DNA from 3 places in the Microbacterium sp. HSID17254 genome. Region 1 is predicted to be linked to each of the others. Evidence: predicted binding sites of a transcription regulator. Region 1 holds the regulator's gene; each other region holds the start of a gene.
The links. The regulator HrcA, encoded in region 1, represses chaperone genes, less so after heat shock. The targets are predictions, from matches to a motif close to TTNGCACTCGNNNNNNNCGAGTGCNAA.

Region 1 (6,507 bases):
GGCTCAGGGACTCACCCTTCGACAGGCTCAGGGACCCACCCTTCGACAGGCTCAGGGACCCAGCATCAGGGGCCCAGCCCTCCCGGGGATGTGACGGCGTGCGGCGCGGGGGGTGTTCGCTCAGGGAACCCGAAGTAGGCTGGATCTCATGCGGCGCGGGACTTTCCGAGACGACACGGTGGACTATGCGGCCGTGGGTGCGACCCACGCCCCCGATCTGATGCAGTACCCGCCGGAGCGCAGCATCCCGGCGGAGGAATCCTGGCGGATCGGCAGCGGCGAGGAGCGTTTCCAGACGGCCGGCGAAGCCCTGCTGTCGTGGACGGCGCAGCGTGCGGCCGGGCTGTCTGTGGAAGACGTCCGCCCTGCTCCCGGCCCCGCCTATGCGGGCGTGAGCTTCGACGCCGAGGGCAATCCGATCGCGCCGAGCAAGCGGGATGTGGAGCCGCGCTACGACGCCGAGGGGATGCCCTTCGTGGGCGCGGGCATGACGCTCCACCTCCGCGGTCGCGTCGGCGGCATGCGCGCCGACTCCGAGCTCCGTGTGATCTCGGTCACCGAGGAGACCCGGCGGATCGGTTTCGTGCTGGGCACGGTCGGGGGCTCCGTTGTGAGCGGCGAGGAGTCGTTCGACGTGGACTGGCGCGAGGACAACGACGAGGTCTGGTTCACGGTCCGGGCTTTCGACGCCCCGAACACGCTGCTCTATCGGCTCGTCCCGGCCCTGATGAAGCGCCGCCGTCGCGAGCTGTTCGCGCGCTACCTCCGCGCGATCTCCCCGCTCTACGCGACTCCGGTGTGATGGCGGGACCACTTCCGCTCGGGGATCCGGCGCCCGCGGACGGGCGACTCCCCGCCGACCTCCCGATCTCCGCCGAGACGCCGTTCTCCGCCTACCTGCACATCCCGTTCTGCCGCGTGCGCTGCGGCTACTGCGACTTCAACACGTACACGTCCGGTGAGCTCCGCGGGGCGAAGCAGGAGGACTACGCGTCCACCCTCATCGGCGAGATCGCCCTCGCGCGTACGGTGCTGGACGACGCCGGAGCGCTGCGCCCGATGGACACGGTGTTCTTCGGCGGCGGCACGCCCACGCTGCTTCCCGCGGGGGACCTCGCCCGCATGCTGGGAGCGGCCACCGCGGCGTTCGGACTCGCACCGGGCGCGGAGGTCACGGTCGAGGCCAACCCCGACACCGTGACCCCGGAGGTCGCGCGCATCCTCGCCGAGGCGGGGGTCACGAGGCTGTCCATCGGCATGCAGTCCGCCGTCCCGCACGTCCTCGCCGCGCTCGACCGGACGCACCGGCCCGAGAACGTCCGCACCGCCGTCGCCGCGGCGAAGGAGGCAGGACTCGCGGTCAGCGTCGACCTCATCTACGGCGCACCGGGGGAGAGCCTCGCCGACTGGGAGGCCTCGCTCGACGCCGCCCTCGCCCTGGAGTCCGACCACGTCTCCGCGTATGCCCTCATCATCGAGGACGGCACGAAGCTCGCGCGACAGATCCGTCGCGGTGAGGTGCCGACCCCGGACGACGACCTGCAGGCGGACATGTACGAGCTGGCGGACGAGCGCCTCGCCGCCGCCGGGTTCGAGTGGTACGAGGTCAGCAACTGGGCCCGCAGCGAAGGGCAGCGGTCGCGGCACAACCTCGCGTACTGGCGGGGGAGCGACTGGTGGGGTTTCGGCCCCGGCGCCCACAGCCACGTCGCCGGACTCCGGTGGTGGAACGTCAAGCACCCGGCGGCCTACGCGCAGCGACTGGCCGCCTCGTCCTCGCCGGCGGCCGGGCGCGAACGTCCGGACCCGGAGGCGCGGACCCTGGAGCGCATCCTCCTCCTCAGCCGCATCCGTGAGGGGATCGCGGTGACCGACGTCCCGGAGCAGAACCGGGACCGCATCGCCGGCCTCATCGCCGACGGGCTCATCGATGCGCCGGCGGCGATCCGCGGGCGCGTGCAGCTCACGCTCCGCGGCCGCCTCCTCGCCGACGCCGTCGTGCGCGAACTGACGGATTGAGCGGCTCCACCGGCGCTGCCCCGCCTTCGGAGATCTCCCGGTCGCAGGAGGTAGGATTGGCACTCAGGGCAGCAGAGTGCCAGCATCCGGTCGGCGGGAAGGGGAAGCCATGGTCACAGAGCGAGGGCTGCAGGTCCTCCGCGCGATCGTGCAGGACTACGTCGAGACGCACGAGCCCGTGGGCAGCCGTTCCATCGTCGACCGGCACTCGTTCGGGGTCTCGGCCGCGACCATCCGCAACGACATGGCGCAGCTGGAGGACGAGGAGCTGATCACGGCTCCGCACACGTCGTCCGGGCGCGTCCCCACGGACAAGGGCTACCGGGTGTTCGTCAATCACCTCGCCCAGCTCCGTCCTCTCTCCACCGCTCAGCGTTCCGCCATCGAGTCGTTCCTCGCCGACCCGGCCGACCTCGACGACCTGATGGTCCGGACCGTCCGCGTCCTCACGCAGCTCACCGGCCAGGTCGCGCTGGCGCAGTATCCGTCGTTCGCGCGGGCGCACGTGACTCACGTGGAGCTCGTGACGCTGGCCCCGAACCGGCTCCTCACGGTCCTGGTGACGGACGCCGGTGGGGTGTCGCAGCGGATCACCGCTCTGCCGGACGCGATCGACGAGGCCGACCTCGCCGTGCTGCGCGCGCGGCTGTCCGCCCTCATCACGGGGCAGGCGATCGCGGCGGCCTCCGACCGGCTGCAGGCGCTGCTCGCCACGGAGGAGACGCCGCAGGATCGCGTGCTCCGCACCCTCGCCGGCGTCGTGATCGACGAACTCGGCGGCTTCCGGCAGGAGCGGCTCGTGATGGCCGGAGCGGCGACCCTGGCGCGGCGTGAACAGGACTTCCGCGGCAGCATCCACCCCCTCCTCGAGGCCATCGAGGAGCAGGTCACGCTGCTGCGGCTGATGAGCGAGATGGTGCCGGACGAGCACGGCCTCGCGGCGAGCATCGGCACCGAGAACGCCTCCTTCGGGCTCGGCGAGGCGTCGATCGTCGCCAGCAACTACGCGGCGCCCTCGGGGACCGCGCGGGTCGGCGTCATGGGACCGACGCGGATGGACTATCCGAGCAACCTCGCGGCAGCGCGGGCGGTCGCCCGCTACCTGTCGCGCATGCTCGACGACGACGAGGCCGGCCGCTGACGCGGCCCCACGGAAATCACACGCAGAAAGGCGATTGTGGCGGACCACTACGAGGTTCTCGGGGTGTCCCGGGACGCTTCCACCGACGAGATCAAGAAGGCGTATCGGCGCCTGGCACGGCAGCTCCACCCGGACGTGAATCCGGGGGAGGAGGCTGCGGAGAAGTTCAAGCTCGTCACGCACGCCTACGACGTGCTCAGCGACGAGGAGTCGCGCCGACGGTACGACATGGGCGGCGGTGACGGCGCGAACAACTTCGGCGGCTTCGGAGGCTTCGGCGACATCTTCGAGACGTTCTTCGGCGCGTCACAGGGTGGCGGACGCGGCGCCCGTCCGCGATCGCGGCGAGAGCGCGGTCAGGACGCGCTCGTCCGGGTCACCCTCGATCTCGGCGATGTGGTCTTCGGTGCGCACCGCGACATCGAGGTCGACACGGCCGTGCTCTGCGAGACCTGTCAGGGCTCGTGCTGCCAGGAGGGCACGTCGCCCGTCACCTGTGACATCTGCGGCGGCACGGGGCACGTGCAGCGTCAGGTGCGGAGCCTTCTCGGCAACGTCGTCACCTCCCAGCCATGTGGCACCTGCGAGGGCTACGGCACGACCATCCCGTACCCCTGCGGCACCTGTGGCGGGCAGGGACGCGTCCGCTCGCGCCGCACGGTGTCCCTCGACATCCCGGCGGGCGTCGAGACCGGACTGCGGCTGCAGCTCCCCGGCTCCGGCGAGGTCGGCCGCGCGGGCGGCCCGAACGGCGACCTCTACGTGGAGGTCACGGTCAACCCGCACCCCGCCTTCAGCCGTGACGGCGACGACCTGCTCGCCACGCTCGAGGTGTCCATGACCGACGCCATCCTCGGCACCGAGACCTCGATCGAGGGACTCGACGGGGAGGTCGACCTGGAGATCCGCGCCGGCGTGCAGTCCGGTGACGTGCTGACCATCAAGGGCCGAGGCATCACGCCGCTGCGCGGCACCCAGCGCGGCGACCTCCGCGTCGGCGTGCAGGTGGTCACCCCCACCAAGCTCGACTCCGCGCAGCGCAAGCTCATCGAGGACTTCGCCAAGAAGAACAAGGCGCCGGGCCCGCAGCTCGCGCAGTTCCAGCAGGGCCTGTTCTCCAAGCTGCGCGACCGGTTCCGCGCCCACTGATCGTGGCGCTGCACTTCCTCGTCGAATCCGCGGGTGATGCCGCGGTGGGCGGCCTCGTCTCCCTGACCGGGGCCGAGGCGAAGCATGCGGCCGTCGTCCGGCGGCTGCGCGTCGGCGAGGCCGTCACGGTCGGTGACGGTCGGGGCATCTGGCTGACCGGCGTGGCCGAAGCGGTGTCGCCGTCGCGCGTCGATGTCCGGATCACCGCGCGCGTCGAGCACGAGCCGGCGAGCCCGCGCCTCGTGCTCGTGCAGGCGCTCGCGAAGGGCGACCGCGACGAGCTCGCCGTTCAAGCCGCGTGCGAACTGGGCGTCGACGAGGTCGTGCCGTGGCAGGCGGGCCGCAGCGTGTCGCGCTGGGAGGGGCCGAAGGCGGTGAAGGGACGTGAGCGGTGGGCGACGATCGTCCGCGAGGCCGCGAAGCAGGCGCACCGTGCCTGGGTACCCGAGGTGGCCGCCCCGGAGACGACCGCACAGCTCGCGACCCGCGCGGCGACGCAGCGCGTGCTCCTGCTCGACCCGACCGCGACCGCGCGGCTCTCCGCCCTGGTGCCGGATGACCGTGACCTCGTGCTCGTGGTGGGTCCGGAGGGCGGGATCGCTCCGGAGGAGCTCGAGAAGCTCACCGCCGCGGGCGCCGAACGCGTGCTGCTCGGCGACACCGTGCTGCGCACGTCCACGGCGGGCCCCGCGGCCATCGCCGTGCTGTCCGCGGCCCTCGGGCGCTGGTGACCGGCCGCGCCTCGCGTCCCCCCAGTAAGCTGAGAGCATGAGCGAACCCTCGATCTTCACGCGCATCCTCACCGGGGACATCCCCGGAGAGATCCTGCTCGACACGGGCCGCGTCTTCGCGATCCGCGACATCGATCCGCAGGCGCCGCTCCATGTGCTCGTCATCCCCAAGACCGAGGAGTACCGCGATGTGACCGAGCTCGCGGCCGGGGATCCCGCCCTGCTGGCCGAGATGGTCGCCGCCGCCAAGCGCATCGCGGAGGAATACGCCAACGGCGAGTACCGCCTCATCTTCAACAACGGCGCGAGCGTCGCGCAGTCCGTCTTCCACGTGCACGCCCATGTGCTCGGCAACCTCGAGGAGAACAAGCTCGTTGGCTTCTGACGATCAGGAAAACGTCACCGAACGGCTCTACGCCGACGGCGTCGCGATGGTGCAGCTGCTCGGTCCGCAGGACCGGCTGCTGCGGATGCTCGAGCGCGAGCACCGCGACGTGCAGGTGCTCGTCCGCGGCAACGAGATCACGCTCACGGGCGCGCGCGAGGCCGTCGCCAAGGCCAAGACCCTCGTCGACGAGCTCCTCACGATGACCAAGGCCGGGCACGATCTCGCCCCGAGCGACGTCTCCAGCTCGGCGCGCATGCTGCGTCAGGACGGCGGCCCGCGGCCCAGCGAGGTGCTGGGCGAGGCGATCCTCTCCACGCGGGGCAAGGTGATCCGGCCGAAGACCCTCGGTCAGAAGGAGTACGTCGACGCGATCGAGGAGAACACGATCGTGTTCGGCATCGGTCCGGCCGGAACGGGCAAGACCTACCTGGCGATGGCGAAGGCCGTCCAGGCGCTGCAGCGCAAGGAGGTCACCCGCATCATCCTCACCCGTCCGGCGGTCGAGGCGGGGGAGCGCCTCGGGTTCCTCCCCGGCACGCTCACCGACAAGATCGATCCGTACCTGCGGCCGCTTTACGATGCGCTCAACGAGATGATGGATCCGGAGATCGTGCCGCGCCTGATGGCGACGGGCACCATCGAGGTCGCGCCCCTCGCGTACATGCGCGGACGCACCCTCAACGACTCCTTCGTCGTGCTCGACGAGGCGCAGAACACCACGCCCGAGCAGATGAAGATGTTCCTCACGCGTCTCGGGTTCGGCACGAAGATGGTCGTCACCGGCGACATCACCCAGGTCGACCTTCCGCAGGGCGCCTCCGGCCTCCGCCTGGTCACCCGGGTGCTCGACGGCATCGACGACATCCACTTCTCCCGTCTCACCAGCGACGACGTGGTCCGGCACTCCCTGGTGGGGCGCATCGTCGACGCCTACAGCGAGTACGACGAGCGGCGCGTGGCGCAGCGGGCGGAGCGCGAGCAGGCGCACGAGTTCGCCAACCGCGCCGAGCGCCGCGGCGCCCAGCGACCCGGACCACGCGACCGCATGCCGAAACGAGGGCTCTCATGATCGAGATCAA
Region 2 (6,507 bases), on a different contig from region 1:
AGGGCAGCGGCATCCCCTATGCGAACGAGGAAGAGACCCGCACGGCCGCGCGTCTGGTCGAGGACGGCTTCGATCCGCACTCGATCTGGGTCGTGGGGTACGACCGCGACGTCCCGATCTGGACGGCCTCCGAGGCCGAGACGGGGCGGCAGTGCCTCGTCTACGACGGGGCGACACCGGACGCGCCGAAAGCCTGCGAGACGACGGAGACGCTGCAGGAGCACGACGGTCGGCTGAGGTTGCAGCTGACCGACGCGGAGACCGGCGGCCTGACGACCTACGAGCTGCCGGGCGGTGGCTCCCCGTCCTTCGTGATCATCCGAGAAGGGAGCGACGTCGGTGCGGGAGGAGACTGACCGACCCCAGTCCGGAGACGACGACGCGGAGCGCCGGGCGCTGGAGCGTGCGGCATACGGCCGTGACGGCGGGCTCGACGCTGCCGCAGCCCTCCGGCTGGAGGAGCTCCAGGCGGAGCGCCGCCGCACGGCCCTGTCCGCGTCCGAGGAGCCGGCGACGTCCGCACCCTCGGACCCCGGCGGTGCGAAGGAGGTCGAGGACGCTCTCCCGGAGCCGGAGGGAGGGCCGGTCGTGGAAGACGCCGCGCCGGAGGACACGGAGGACGTCTCCGCGTCCGAGGCGCCGGCCGCGAACCGCCGCGTTCTCGTGCCGGTGCTCGTGGCGTCGGCGGCTCTCCTCGCGATCGGCGTGGGGGCCGGGTGGGCGCTGTTCGCCCCGCGACCGGACGCGTTCCCCCTGACGGAGGCGCAGGAGGACCGGCGGATCGAACTCGCCGGGGAGGACTACGATCCCGGCTCCGTCCGCCCGGTGGGAGAGGCGGAGGGGGCGCTCGCCTGGTTCGCCACACAGGACGACGGGGCCACCCGGTGCCTGATCCTCGACGTGGGCGCCGACTCCCAGTCGACCTGCCTGGCCGGGGAGGAGGTGGGGACGGGCCTGTACGCCTCGCTCCCCGTGCCGGTCTCCTCCGCGGACGACGAGGAGAGCTCCTTCTCCTTCGACAGCGTGACGGCGGTCATGCTCTTCTCCACCACGGACGAGCCGATGGTGAGCATCCAGCGCTGGGGAGGCAGCTCCACGCTCGTCGCCCAGTTCGGCGAGGCGGAGCGCGCGAGGGCGGAAGAGCTCGTCGGCGACGGCTATGACCTCAACCTCTCCGTCCTCGGGTCGTTCCGCGAGCAGCCGGTCTGGCTCGGCGACCGCAGCACGGAGAGCGGGCCCTCCCAGCGCTGCCTGATCGTCGACGCCGACGGCTCGCGCCAGTGCGCCACGATCGACGAAGCCGTCCAGTCCGGGCTCCGCGTGCAGTTGCTCGACGTCGACCAGGAGACCGGGGAGCTGCTGTCGGCATCCGTCATCGAGGTGGACTTCACGCGCTGGCAGACGCCCTATCTCACCGTGACCTCGGGCCCCGCCGTCGTCGACGCGGCGACGGGCGAGTCCTACCTCGTGACCACCGGCCCGCCCGGGGATCCGATCCGCGTCGACATCCCGGGCCGCGACCCGGAGGGCTGACACGCTCTCAGTCCGCGGCGGGCACCCGGTCGGCGAGGATCGCGCGGCGCTGATCGCCGAACCGGGCGAGGATCAGGGTCGCCTCGGCGTCGCCGCGCAGGGTCAGCCTGCGCCGGAAGGCCGCCGGATCGACGTCCACCCCGCGCTTCTTGATCTCGATGCGGCCGATGCCGTGGGTCTTCAGGGCCGCGTTGATCGTCTTCGGCGTGATCGGCAGCGTCTCCCGGACGCGGAAGGACTGCACGAACGGGCTCGTCAGGGCGGCGTCCGAGGTCAGGTACGCGATGCGCGGATCGAGCATCCCCGCGTCGAGGCTGCGGGCGACGTCGCCGATGAGCCGGGCCCGGATGACGGCCCCGTCCGGCTCGTGGAGGAAGGCCCCGAGCGCACGGACCGGCGCGTCCTCGGCATCCGCGGATCCGGTGAGCTCGTGCGAGCGCTCGCCGCGGATGACGAGAGCGGAGCGCCGCACCCCTTCCCTCGCGAGCTCGCGCGACCACACCACGAGCTCGACCACGCTCCCGTCGGCGCTGACCCACTGCGTCTCCGCGTCCGCGGGCAGGGCGTCGCGGTCGTGGGCGGGGCCGAGCTTGATCCCGGTGGGGCGCTGCGCGGCGACGGCGAACGCCCAGTCGAGCAACGGCGAGTAGTCGTCGGCGGAGACGCGCCGGGTCTCGCTGTGCCCGGAGGTGCGGCGGGCGGGGTCCATCCAGATCGCCTGGCCGGGGACCGGTTCTCCGAGCGCCTCCTCCGCGGTCGCGTGGCGCACTGTGGCGTCCTCCCCGAACGGGGCGAGGTTGTAGGCGGCGAGGGCCGCGGTCACCTCGTCGGCGTCCACGGCGTGCACCGCCAGTCCGGCGCCGGCGAACGCGAGGGCGTCGCCGCCGATCCCGCAGCCGAGGTCGGCGACACTCGTGAGGCCGGCCCGGCGGATCCGCTGGGCGTGGCGGGCGGCCACTCCGAGGCGGGTGGCCTGCTCGAGGCCCGCGCGGGTGAAGAGCATGCGGGCGGCGAAGGGGCCGAACTTCGCCGTGGCCTTGGCGCGCAGGTGCGCCTGGCCGACGACGGCGGAGACGAGGTCGGGGGAGTGGCCGGCGGCGCGCAGCCGGGAGACGGCTGCGGCCGCCTCGGCGGTGGAGGTGACCGGCCCGAGCGCATCGAGCAGCTCGAGGCCGGCGGGGGTCAGCAGGGCGCGCAGCTCGGACATCTCCACCCTCCCACCCTAGGACCCGGTGGCCGCCGCACCGGGGTTGGCACTCGCATTGCATGAGTGCCAGCCGACCGCCTACACTGGCATTAGCACTCTCGGGTTGAGAGTGCGAACGAGTCTTTCGTGTCAGCGTCAAGAAAGAAGAGGTAGACCGTGTCGGTTTCCATCAAGCCGCTCGAGGACCGCATCGTCATCAAGCAGGTCGAGGCCGAGCAGACCACCGCGAGTGGCCTGGTCATCCCCGACACCGCCAAGGAGAAGCCCCAGGAGGGCGAGGTCGTGGCGGTCGGCCCCGGCCGTATCGACGACAACGGCAACCGCGTTCCGCTCGACGTCGCCGTCGGCGACCGCGTGCTCTACAGCAAGTACGGCGGCACCGAGGTGAAGTTCGGCGCGGACGAGTTCCTCGTCCTGTCGGCTCGCGACGTCCTGGCGGTCGTCGTCCGCTGATCGCACACCCGGTTCCCTCCGCTCGCCGGACGGGAACCCGGTCCGCAGAGGGCCCGGATGCTTCGGCATCCGGGCCCTCTTCTGCGTCCCGGACGGCGCGTCGCCCGGCGGCGCAGGCATAGGGTTGTGCGGTGACCGTTGAGACGACCCGCGCCACCCGGACGGCGGGCGTCGCCTACGCCGGGAGCGCCTACCTGCTGTGGGGCGTCCTGCCGCTCTACTTCCTCCTGCTGCAGCCCACCGGTCCGTGGGAGGTCGTCGCCTGGCGGGTGCTGCTCTCCTTCGTCTTCTGTCTCCTGCTGCTCACGGTCACGAGGGGATGGGCCGCCTTCCTCGCGATCGTCCGGAGTCCGCGGCTGCTGGGGTGGACGGCCCTGGCCGGCCTCCTCATCTACGTCAACTGGCAGGTCTTCGTCCTCGGCACGCTGAGCGGGAACGTGGTGGAGACGGCGCTCGGCTACTTCATCAACCCCATCACGACGGTGCTGCTCGGCGTCTTCGTGCTCAAGGAGCGCATCCGCCGGCTGCAGTGGGTGGCCGTCGGCATCGCGGCCATCGCGGTCGTGGTCATCGTCGTGGCGTACGGCCACGTCCCCTGGATCGCCTTGACGCTCACGGCCTCCTTCGGCCTGTACGGGCTCATCAAGAAGAAGATCGGCCCCGCCGTCGACGCGGTCAGCGGGCTGACGCTCGAGTCGTTCTGGCTGATCCCCATCGCGGTGGTGCAGCTCGTGATCGTGGCGACGACGCCGGCCGGCCTCACCATGGGGACCGCGGGCTGGCCGCATGCCGTGCTGCTCGCGTTCGCGGGAGTGGCGACGGCCGTCCCTCTGCTGCTGTTCGCGGCCGGCACGCGTCGTGTCGATCTCGCCGTCATCGGCATGCTGCAGTTCCTCACCCCGATCCTCCAGTTCCTGATCGGGGTCGTCGTGCTGCACGAGCCGATGCCGCCGGAGCGCTGGATCGGGTTCGTCCTGGTGTGGATCGCGATCGCGGTCTTCGTCGTCGATCTGCTCCTCGCCGCACGGCGCGGCCGTCGGGACACCCCCGCCGCGGGGCTCTGATCCCGCCCGCCCACCGGCGGAAACAGCGGTCCTGGATCGTTAACGCACCGAGATACTTGCCCCTCCTGCGCGCGGGGCGCACGCCCTAGTGTTAGAGCACCCGACTGTGGTCACCATCCACGTTCGTTTACGCAAGGGAGCATCATGAACGCACTGAAGGGCTCGCGCAGCGCGAGGATCTTCGCCGGGATCGCGCTGGTCAGCGCCTCCGCCCTCATCATCGCGGGCTGCAGCAGCACGCCGAACGCGGAGCCGTCGGACGGGGGTGGCGACAAGCCCGCCGCCGACCTGACGCTCAAGCTCGGTTCGCTGCTGCCCGCCACCGGTACGCTCGCGTTCCTGGGCGCGCCGATGGAGGCCGGCGTCCAGCTCGCCGTGGACCAGATCAACGAGGCCGACGCCGGCATCACGATCGACCTCAGCACGGCCGACGAGGGCGACCTCGACAACAAGGCCTACGAGACCTCCATCACCAACCTGCGCAACGACGGCATCACCGCCATGATCGGCGCGGCGTCCTCGAGCGTCACCAAGCTCATCCTCGACGGCAACGCGGGTGCCGACATCCTGACGGTGTCCCCGTCCAACACCTCGCCGGACTTCACGGGCATCAACCCGCTGTACTTCCGCACCGCGCCGAGCGACAACCTGCAGGGCGAGGTGCTCGGCAACGAGATCGCCGAGGACGGTCACAAGACGCTGGGCATCATCTACCAGAACGACCCGTACGGCACGGGGCTGTTCGAGGCGATCAAGGCCACCTTCGAGAGCACCGGCGGCGAGGTCGTCGCCGACGCCTCGTACAACCAGGGCGACGGACAGTTCAACGCCCAGGTCTCGGAGATCGCCGCGGCCAAGCCGGATGCGGTCGCCGTCGTCTCCTACGACCAGTTCGCCACGATCGCGCCGCTGCTCGGCAACGCCGGGGTCGACACGGGGTCGCTGTACCTCGTCGACGGCAACCTCAAGGACTGGGGTGCGGACGTGTCGGTCAGCCTCGAGGGCTCGAAGGGCACCCGCGCCGGCGCCGAGCTGCCGCAGGACTTCCTCGACCAGCTGAACGCGGTCTGGACGGCCGAGGGCAACGACCCGATCGACGCCGTGACGTACTCGGCCGAGGCGTACGACGCCGTGGTGCTGATCGCTCTGGCCGCGCTGAAGGCCGGCTCGGTCGAAGGCCCGGACATCGCCGCGGAGATGATCACCGTCTCCGGTGGTGACGGCGACGGCGAGAAGTGCGACAACTACGCCGACTGCGCCGCGATCATCAACGACGGCGGCACGCCGGACTACGACGGCCTCTCCGGTGAGATCACGTTCGACGAGAACAACGACCCGAAGGGCGCTGCCATCGGCGTCTACGAGTTCGACTCCGAGAACGTCACCTCGCGCATCAAGTAACGCAGCGACGACGAAGGCCCCGGATGCTTCGGCATCCGGGGCCTTCGTCGTTCCTGGGCCGCGTCTCAGGCCGCGTCGGTCCCGAGGGTGCCGAGGTAGAGGCCGATGACCTTCGGGTCGTTCAGCAGCTCCCGGCCGGTGCCCTCGTAGGCGTCCTTGCCCTGGTCGAGCACATAGCCGCGGTCGCAGATCTGCAGGCACCGGCGGGCGTTCTGCTCGACCATGATCGTCGTGACGCCCGCCTTGTTGATGTCGGAGACGCGGATGAAGGCGTCGTCCTGTCGCACGGGGGAGAGACCGGCGGACGGCTCGTCCAGCAGCAGCACCGAGGGGTCCATCATGAGCGCGCGCGACATGGCCACCATCTGCCGCTCACCGCCGGAGAGCGAGCCGGCCCGCTGCTTCAGGCGCTTGCCGATCTCGGCGAAGATGCTGCTGACGAACTCGAGTCGCTCCGCGAAGATCTTCGGGTTCTGGTAGAGGCCCATCTCCAGGTTCTCCTGGATGGTGAGCGACGGGAACACGTTGTTCGTCTGCGGCACGAAGGCCACACCGCGGCGCACGAGCTTGTCGGCCTTGAGACCGACGATGCTCTCACCCTTGACCGTGATGTCGCCCTCGCGGACGTTCACCATGCCGAAGATCGCCTTGAGGAGCGTCGACTTCCCGGCGCCGTTCGGGCCGATGATGCCGATGAGCTCACCCTGGCGGGCGACGAGGTTGGCGCCGTTGAGGATGTTGACTCCCGGCAGGTAGCCGGCGTGCACGTCCTTCAGCTCGACGACCACGTCGTCGGCCCGGGCGGCGCCCTCGGCGGGGGTTGCGGTGCTCATGCCTTGCCCTCCTCGG
Region 3 (6,507 bases), on a different contig from region 1:
CAGAAAGCCCCCGGCCGGAGCCGGGGGCTTTCTGCGTGAGACGGGGTCTCTGAACCTCTCAGAGGATCAGAAGTCCATGCCGCCCGTGGGGTCACCCGCGGGAGCAGCAGCCTTCTCGGGCTTGTCGGCGACGACGGCCTCGGTCGTGAGGAACAGGCCGGCGATCGACGCGGCGTTCTGCAGCGCGGAACGCGTGACCTTCGCCGGGTCGATGATGCCCTGTGCGAACATGTCGCCGTACTCGCCGCTGGCGGCGTTCAGGCCCTGGCCCGCGGGGAGCTCGGAGACCTTGTTGGCGACGACGCCCGGCTCGAGACCGGCGTTCAACGCGATCTGCTTCAGCGGAGCCTCGATCGCGACGCGCACGATGTTCGCACCGGTCGCCTCGTCGCCCTCGAGCGAGAGAGCGTCGAGCGCCTTCGTGCCGGACTGGATGAGCGCGACGCCACCACCGGGGACGATGCCCTCCTCGACGGCTGCCTTCGCGTTGCGGACGGCGTCCTCGATGCGGTGCTTGCGCTCCTTGAGCTCGACCTCGGTCGCCGCACCGGCCTTGATGACGGCCACGCCACCGGCGAGCTTCGCCAGGCGCTCCTGCAGCTTCTCGCGGTCGTAGTCGCTGTCGGTGTTCTCGATCTCGCGACGGATCTGCGTGACGCGACCCTCGATCTGGTCGGCCTCACCGGCACCCTCGACGATCGTGGTCTCGTCCTTGGTGACGATGACCTTACGCGCACGGCCGAGCAGGTCGAGCGTGGCGTTCTCGAGCTTCAGGCCCACCTCTTCGGTGATGACCTGGCCGCCCGTGAGGATCGCGATGTCCTGCAGCTGCGCCTTGCGACGGTCGCCGAAGCCGGGAGCCTTGACGGCGACCGACTTGAAGATGCCCTTGAGCTTGTTCAGCACGAGCGTCGCGAGAGCCTCGCCCTCGACGTCCTCGGCGATGATGACGAGCTCCTTGCCGTCCTGGATCACCTTGTCGACGATCGGCAGGAGGTCCTTGATGTTGGAGACCTTCTGGTTCGCGATGAGGATGTACGGGTCCTCGAAGACGGCTTCCTGGCGCTCCGGGTCCGTGACGAAGTACGGGTTCAGGTAGCCCTTGTCGAAGCGCATGCCCTCGGTGAGCTCGAGCTCGGTGCCGAAGGTCTGCGACTCCTCGACGGTGACGACGCCCTCCTTGCCGACCTTGTCGATGGCCTCGGCGATGAGCTCGCCGATCGCGGGGTCGGCGGCGGAGATGGAGGCGGTCGCGGCGATCTGCTCCTTGGAGTCGATCTCCTTCGCCGTGCTCAGCAGCTCCTCGGTGATCGCGGCGACGGCCTTCTCGATGCCGCGCTTGAGGGAGATGGGGTCGGCACCGGCCGCGACGTTGCGCAGGCCTTCGCGGACCAGGGCCTGGGCGAGGACCGTGGCGGTCGTCGTGCCGTCACCGGCGACGTCGTCGGTCTTCTTGGCGACCTCCTTGACGAGCTCCGCGCCGATCTTCTCGTACGGGTCGTCCAGCTCGATCTCCTTGGCGATGGAGACACCGTCGTTCGTGATCGTGGGGGCGCCCCACTTCTTCTCGAGCACGACGTTGCGACCACGCGGGCCGAGGGTCACCTTGACCGCGTCGGCGAGGATGTTGAGGCCACGCTCGAGGCCGCGGCGGGCCTCCTCATCGAAGGCGATGATCTTTGCCATGAGTTTTGTCGTCCCTCCTGGACGTAGACGGTGGGTTTAGCACTCAGAGTGAGAGAGTGCTAACGCCATTCTGGCACTCGACACCATCGAGTGCAAGCCGTGCGATCCGAGAGGGAGACGGGCGTCAGGGCGCGGGAGTCTCGGGCACCGACGCGGCCCGGTCGACGCCGATCACGATCGTGAGCTGCTTCTGGCCGTCCTCGGTCTGACCCGCGTAGTAATCGCTCTGCTGCACTTCGGCACCGCCGACGACGCCGGCGAGGCCCATGGCCGCCTCCTCGTCCTCGGCGCTGACGTAGTAGACGGTCGTCGTGGCGAAGTCGTCGCTCTCGCTGTCGCTGGCGAGCACCGTGTCCGCCGCCCAGCCGGCGTTGATGAGGGTGTCGCGCATCTGGTCGTCGAGGCCGTTGTCCGGGGTCGCGTTGAGGATCAGCACCGAGTAGGTCGGGTCGATCACCCCGGTCTCCTCCGGCGTGGCGACCGCGGACGGCGCGGCATCGGGGAACAGCTCGATCCGCCCCATGACGGCCAGGGCGCCGAAGATGCCGGCGATGATGAGCACGAGGGCGGCGACGAACGACCACAGCAGCACGACCCAGCCGTTCATGCCCGGGGCTTCGGCGCGGTGCGCTCCTACGCGTCCGGTGGAACGGGGGACCTCGTCGAAACGGTCACGGGGGGGCTTGGACACCCCTCGATGCTAGCGGCACGTCCCTGGCAAACCGGTCCGCGACGGGCCCGATCCATGCGGTCGGCGTCCGCTCAGCCGGTGAAGCCGGGGATCCGCGCGGCCCGTCTGGCGCCGCGGGCGTCGCGGAGCCGACGCAGCCGCCGCACGAGCATCGGGTCGAACTCGAGCGCGGCCTCGGAGTCGATCAGCCGCCCGAGCAGCTGGTAGTACCGCGCCGCGCTCATGCCGAGCCTGCTGCGGATGACCTCCTCCTTCATGCCGCCGTGGCGGGGCCAGGCGGCCTCCAGGGCGAGGATCGCGCGATCGCGCTCCGTGAGGTGGTCTGCGGACATGCCCTCAGATTAGGTCGTCGGACGGCGATCCCCGGCGCGCCACTCCCACCACGCGCCGAGCGGATCCGCGGCGGCGCGCACGCGGCCGTCGTGCGCGACGACGAAGCCCGGCCAGGTCTCGGCGGCGACCGGTAGCTCCCACACGTCGAGGAGGCCGGGAGGGTCGATCGTGACCCAGTGCGCCGGCAGTCCCGCGATCGTCGCGATGAGCTCCGACCGCTCCGCCCGCGGGATGTGCACCAGCACCCCCGGGGTCGTGATGACCAGAGTGGCGTCCGCCGGAGCCGACGCCGCCAGATGGTCCAGGTGGGCGGCCGCGTCGCCGGCGACGAGGAGCGGAGGGTCGGCGGCGACGATGTCGAGCGCGGCGGTGATGCGCTGCTCCCTCCCCTCCTCCCCCGGCCACACGAGTGCGCGGAGCCAGCGCCGGTCGTCGGCGGCCGCCGCGTCCAGCGGGGCGAGGTCGATACCCGCGCGCCACACGACCTCGGGCAGGCGCAGCGGCGGCAGGTCTCCGGACACGGTGCTCTCCAGCAGCACCGTCGAGGGGCCGTCGAGCGGATCGAGGGCGCGGCGGACGCGTCCTTCTCCGTCGGTGAAGCGGAACGAGTAGCGATCGGGGTAGAGGCACAGGCCCGCCGCGGCGCCGATCTCCAGCAGTGCGATCGGCCCGTCGATCTCGGAGAGCACGGGCAGCAGAGCGGCGGTCCGCAGAGGTTCGTTGGTCTGCAAGGCGCGCCGGGTGCACTCGGCGACGAGCCGGTCAGCCTGCGCGAGGACGAACTCACGCCACTCCCGGTACGGTCCGTGACCGGCGCCGAGCAGGCGGGACACGGCGAAGACGAGGGGCGGCTGGCGTCGGGTCGGCGGGATCCGTCGCAGAAGCTCCCTGATCTCCGGGTCGGCGGCGACCCCGGCCGCCCACTCCGCGTACAGCGCGCTGCGCCCAGGAGCCTCCGTCGCCGCGAATCGGGCATAGCGCTCCTGCACGGCGTCGGTCATGCGTCCATTCTGACGCGAAGCGCCACCGGCGCTCCGCACGAGAGAGAATGGAGAGGACTCAGGAGGACACGATGCCCTACAGCGTGAACAAGACCGAAGACGAGTGGCGCGACGAGCTCGGCGAAGAGCAGTACGCCGTGCTGCGCCAGGCGGCGACCGAGCGCGCCTGGACGGGTGAGCTGCTCGATGAGGAGCGCGCCGGCCTCTACACCTGCGGCGCCTGCGGTGCGGAGCTCTTCAAGAGCGGCACCAAGTTCGACTCGGGCTGCGGCTGGCCGAGCTTCTACGAGTCGGTCCGGCCGGATGCGGTCGAGCTGCTCGAGGACGACAGTCTCGGCATGGTGCGCACGGAGGTCCGCTGCGCGACCTGCGGTTCGCACCTCGGCCACGTCTTCCCGGACGGCTTCGGCACCCCCACCGGTGACCGCTACTGCATGAACTCGATCGCGCTGAACTTCACGCCCGACGAGTCGTGAGCGCCCTCGACGCCGTCCGCGCACGGCAGTCCTGGTCGAAGGTCGGCGACACCGCCCCGGGGCGCGAGGAGCTGGTGACGCTCGTCGGCGCCGCCGGCCGCGTCGCCGACCATTCCTCGCTGCGCCCCTGGCGTCTGATCGAGCTGCGCGGCGCGGACCGCGAGGCGCTCGGTGCCGCGATCGCCGAGGCTCAGGGAGACGCGGAGCCGTCGACGAAGCCGCTGCGGGCTCCGCTCCTCATCGCGGTGGTCGCGAGCTACCGTCCGAGCGAGAAAGTGCCGCGCTGGGAGCAGGAGGCGGTGGCCTCCGGCGTCGCGCATGTGCTGAGCCTGCTGCTCGATGAGGCGGGGTGGGGCGTCATCTGGCGCACCGGACACTACACGCGCTCAGAGCCCGTGGCGCGAATGCACGGGCTGGGCCCCGACGAGGAGCTCCTCGGCTGGCTCTACGTCGGCGCGAAGCCCGAGGGCAAGAGTCCCGGCAGGCGCAAGACGGTCGACGCCCGCGCGCTTCTCACCCGGCCGCCGAAGCTCTCTCCGGAGGAGCGCGCGGCAGCCGAGGCGGCGGCGCAGGAGGCCGAGAGGAAGAAGGCCGAGAAGGCCGAGAAGAAGGCCCGCAAGAAGGCGAAGAAGAAGGCGAATAAGGCCGCGAAGGCCGCGAAGAAGAGCCGCTCCTAGAGCCGGCGTCGACGCCAGGGCACCGCGACCAGCACCGAGCCCACCGCCACGATGACCATCGCGATCACCTGCCACAGCGCCGGTCCCGCCTGCGCCGGCCAGAGCAGGTCGATCACGACGGACGTCACGAGCTGCCCGAGCACCGATCCCAGCCCCATGAGCAGCACGCCCGTGTGCGCGACGATGAAGGCGCCGAGCAGGATGTAGCCCGCACCGAGGAAGCCGCCGAGGTAGAGCCAGGGCTCGGTCGGCAGCGCGGCCGGCCACCCCCGCACGGCGACGCTGGTGCCGGCGGCGACCGCCAGGACCAGGGTTCCCGCGATGAAGCTCATCAGGGTGGCGGCGATCGGCGACTGCACGCGCTGGGCCAGCCGACCGTTCGTCGCGGCCTGCCAGGCGATGCCGACACCGGCGGCGAAGGGCAGCACCAGCATCCACAGCGGGGCGGTCGCCAGCACATCACCCGAGAGGGAGATCCCCACCGCGGCGAGCGCGAGCACGCCGCCCATCACCCGGCCGGGGGTCACGGCCACGACGCCCGCCGGCCCGAAGCCGATGCGGTCGAGGACGAGGCCGTGCAGGGTCTGCCCTGCCACGACACCCACCGTGAAGAGGGAGACGCCGAGGATGCCCGCCGTCAGCCCCTGGGTGGAGACGGTGAGAGCGCCGCAGGCTCCGCCGAGGAGCATCCAGAACGGGATGCTCCGGTCGCGGATGCCGCGGCCGAGGCGCGCGGCACCACCGCGCGCCGAAGGCAGGAAGGAGATGACGACGGCGAGGGCCACGAGCCCCACCGCGAAGGACAGGAAGCCGGCGACGATGCCGTTGTCGACGCGCACGCCCAGGACCCCGTTGATGCGCGCCTGGATCGCGGTCATGACCCCGATCGCGACGGCTCCCCCGAGCGCCAGAGGGGCGGGGAGGCGGCGGGCGGGAGTCACCTCTCGACACTATCGGAGCCTCCGCGGGCACCTGTCCTCCACGGCGCCGTCCTCCCGGAGGACGATCGCACCGCACCGGGGAATCGTCCTCCGGGAGGACGCGCCGCGCCCCGACGGTCCGTAGCGTGGGGACCATGATCACCGCAGAAGGCCTCACCAAGAGATTCGGGGACAAGACCGCCGTCGACGGCGTGTCCTTCACCGTGCAGCCGGGGACCGTCACCGGCTTCCTCGGACCGAACGGCGCAGGGAAGTCGACGACCATGCGCATGATCGTCGGGCTGGACCGTCCGTCGGCCGGCCGGGCGACCGTCGCCGGCCAGGAGTATCGCAAGCTCCGGGCGCCCCTCACCGAGGTCGGCGTGCTCCTCGATGCCAAGGCCGTGCACACCGGACGGACCGCACGCGACCACCTCCGGGCCATGGCCGCCACGCACGGCATCCCGACGTCGCGCGTCGACGAGGTCATCGAGCTCGCCGGCATCGGCGCGGTCGCCCGCAAGCGCGCCGGGAAGTTCTCCCTCGGCATGGGGCAGCGCCTCGGGATCGCCTCCGCACTGCTCGGCGACCCGCACACCCTCATCCTCGACGAGCCGGTCAACGGCCTCGACCCGGAGGGCGTCCGCTGGGTGCGCCAGTTCGTCCGGCATGCCGCCTCCGAGGGCCGGACGGTCCTGCTGTCCAGTCACCTCATGAGCGAGA

Region 2: a site for HrcA is predicted at 2,784-2,810, ahead of groES (co-chaperone GroES). Genes of this name have one in related genera too.
Region 3: a site for HrcA is predicted at 1,723-1,749, ahead of groL (chaperonin GroEL). Genes of this name have one in related genera too.

Annotation. Positions count from the first base shown of each region.
Region 1 is NZ_RBLT01000001.1:304,065-310,571, forward strand. Features, by position in the region: gene D8M34_RS01460 (DUF1990 family protein) at 149-802, shown strand; gene hemW (radical SAM family heme chaperone HemW) at 802-2,019, shown strand; gene hrcA (heat-inducible transcriptional repressor HrcA) at 2,129-3,160, shown strand; gene dnaJ (molecular chaperone DnaJ) at 3,197-4,309, shown strand; gene D8M34_RS01480 (16S rRNA (uracil(1498)-N(3))-methyltransferase) at 4,312-5,040, shown strand; gene D8M34_RS01485 (HIT domain-containing protein) at 5,078-5,425, shown strand; gene D8M34_RS01490 (PhoH family protein) at 5,472-6,497, shown strand; gene ybeY (rRNA maturation RNase YbeY) at 6,494-6,507, shown strand, end outside.
Region 2 is NZ_RBLT01000030.1:25,566-32,072, reverse strand. Features, by position in the region: gene D8M34_RS14055 (hypothetical protein) at 1-356, shown strand, start outside; gene D8M34_RS14050 (hypothetical protein) at 340-1,533, shown strand; gene D8M34_RS14045 (THUMP-like domain-containing protein) at 1,541-2,746, opposite strand; gene groES (co-chaperone GroES) at 2,897-3,193, shown strand; gene rarD (EamA family transporter RarD) at 3,325-4,257, shown strand; gene D8M34_RS14030 (ABC transporter substrate-binding protein) at 4,402-5,658, shown strand; gene D8M34_RS14025 (ABC transporter ATP-binding protein) at 5,724-6,491, opposite strand; gene D8M34_RS14020 (ABC transporter ATP-binding protein) at 6,488-6,507, opposite strand, start outside.
Region 3 is NZ_RBLT01000007.1:56,657-63,163, forward strand. Features, by position in the region: gene groL (chaperonin GroEL) at 67-1,686, opposite strand; gene D8M34_RS05520 (LytR C-terminal domain-containing protein) at 1,811-2,377, opposite strand; gene D8M34_RS05525 (DUF3263 domain-containing protein) at 2,449-2,709, opposite strand; gene D8M34_RS05530 (DUF2332 domain-containing protein) at 2,719-3,711, opposite strand; gene msrB (peptide-methionine (R)-S-oxide reductase MsrB) at 3,783-4,187, shown strand; partial or broken gene D8M34_RS05540 (nitroreductase family protein) at 4,184-4,786, shown strand; gene D8M34_RS05545 (DMT family transporter) at 4,861-5,775, opposite strand; gene D8M34_RS05550 (ABC transporter ATP-binding protein) at 5,940-6,507, shown strand, end outside.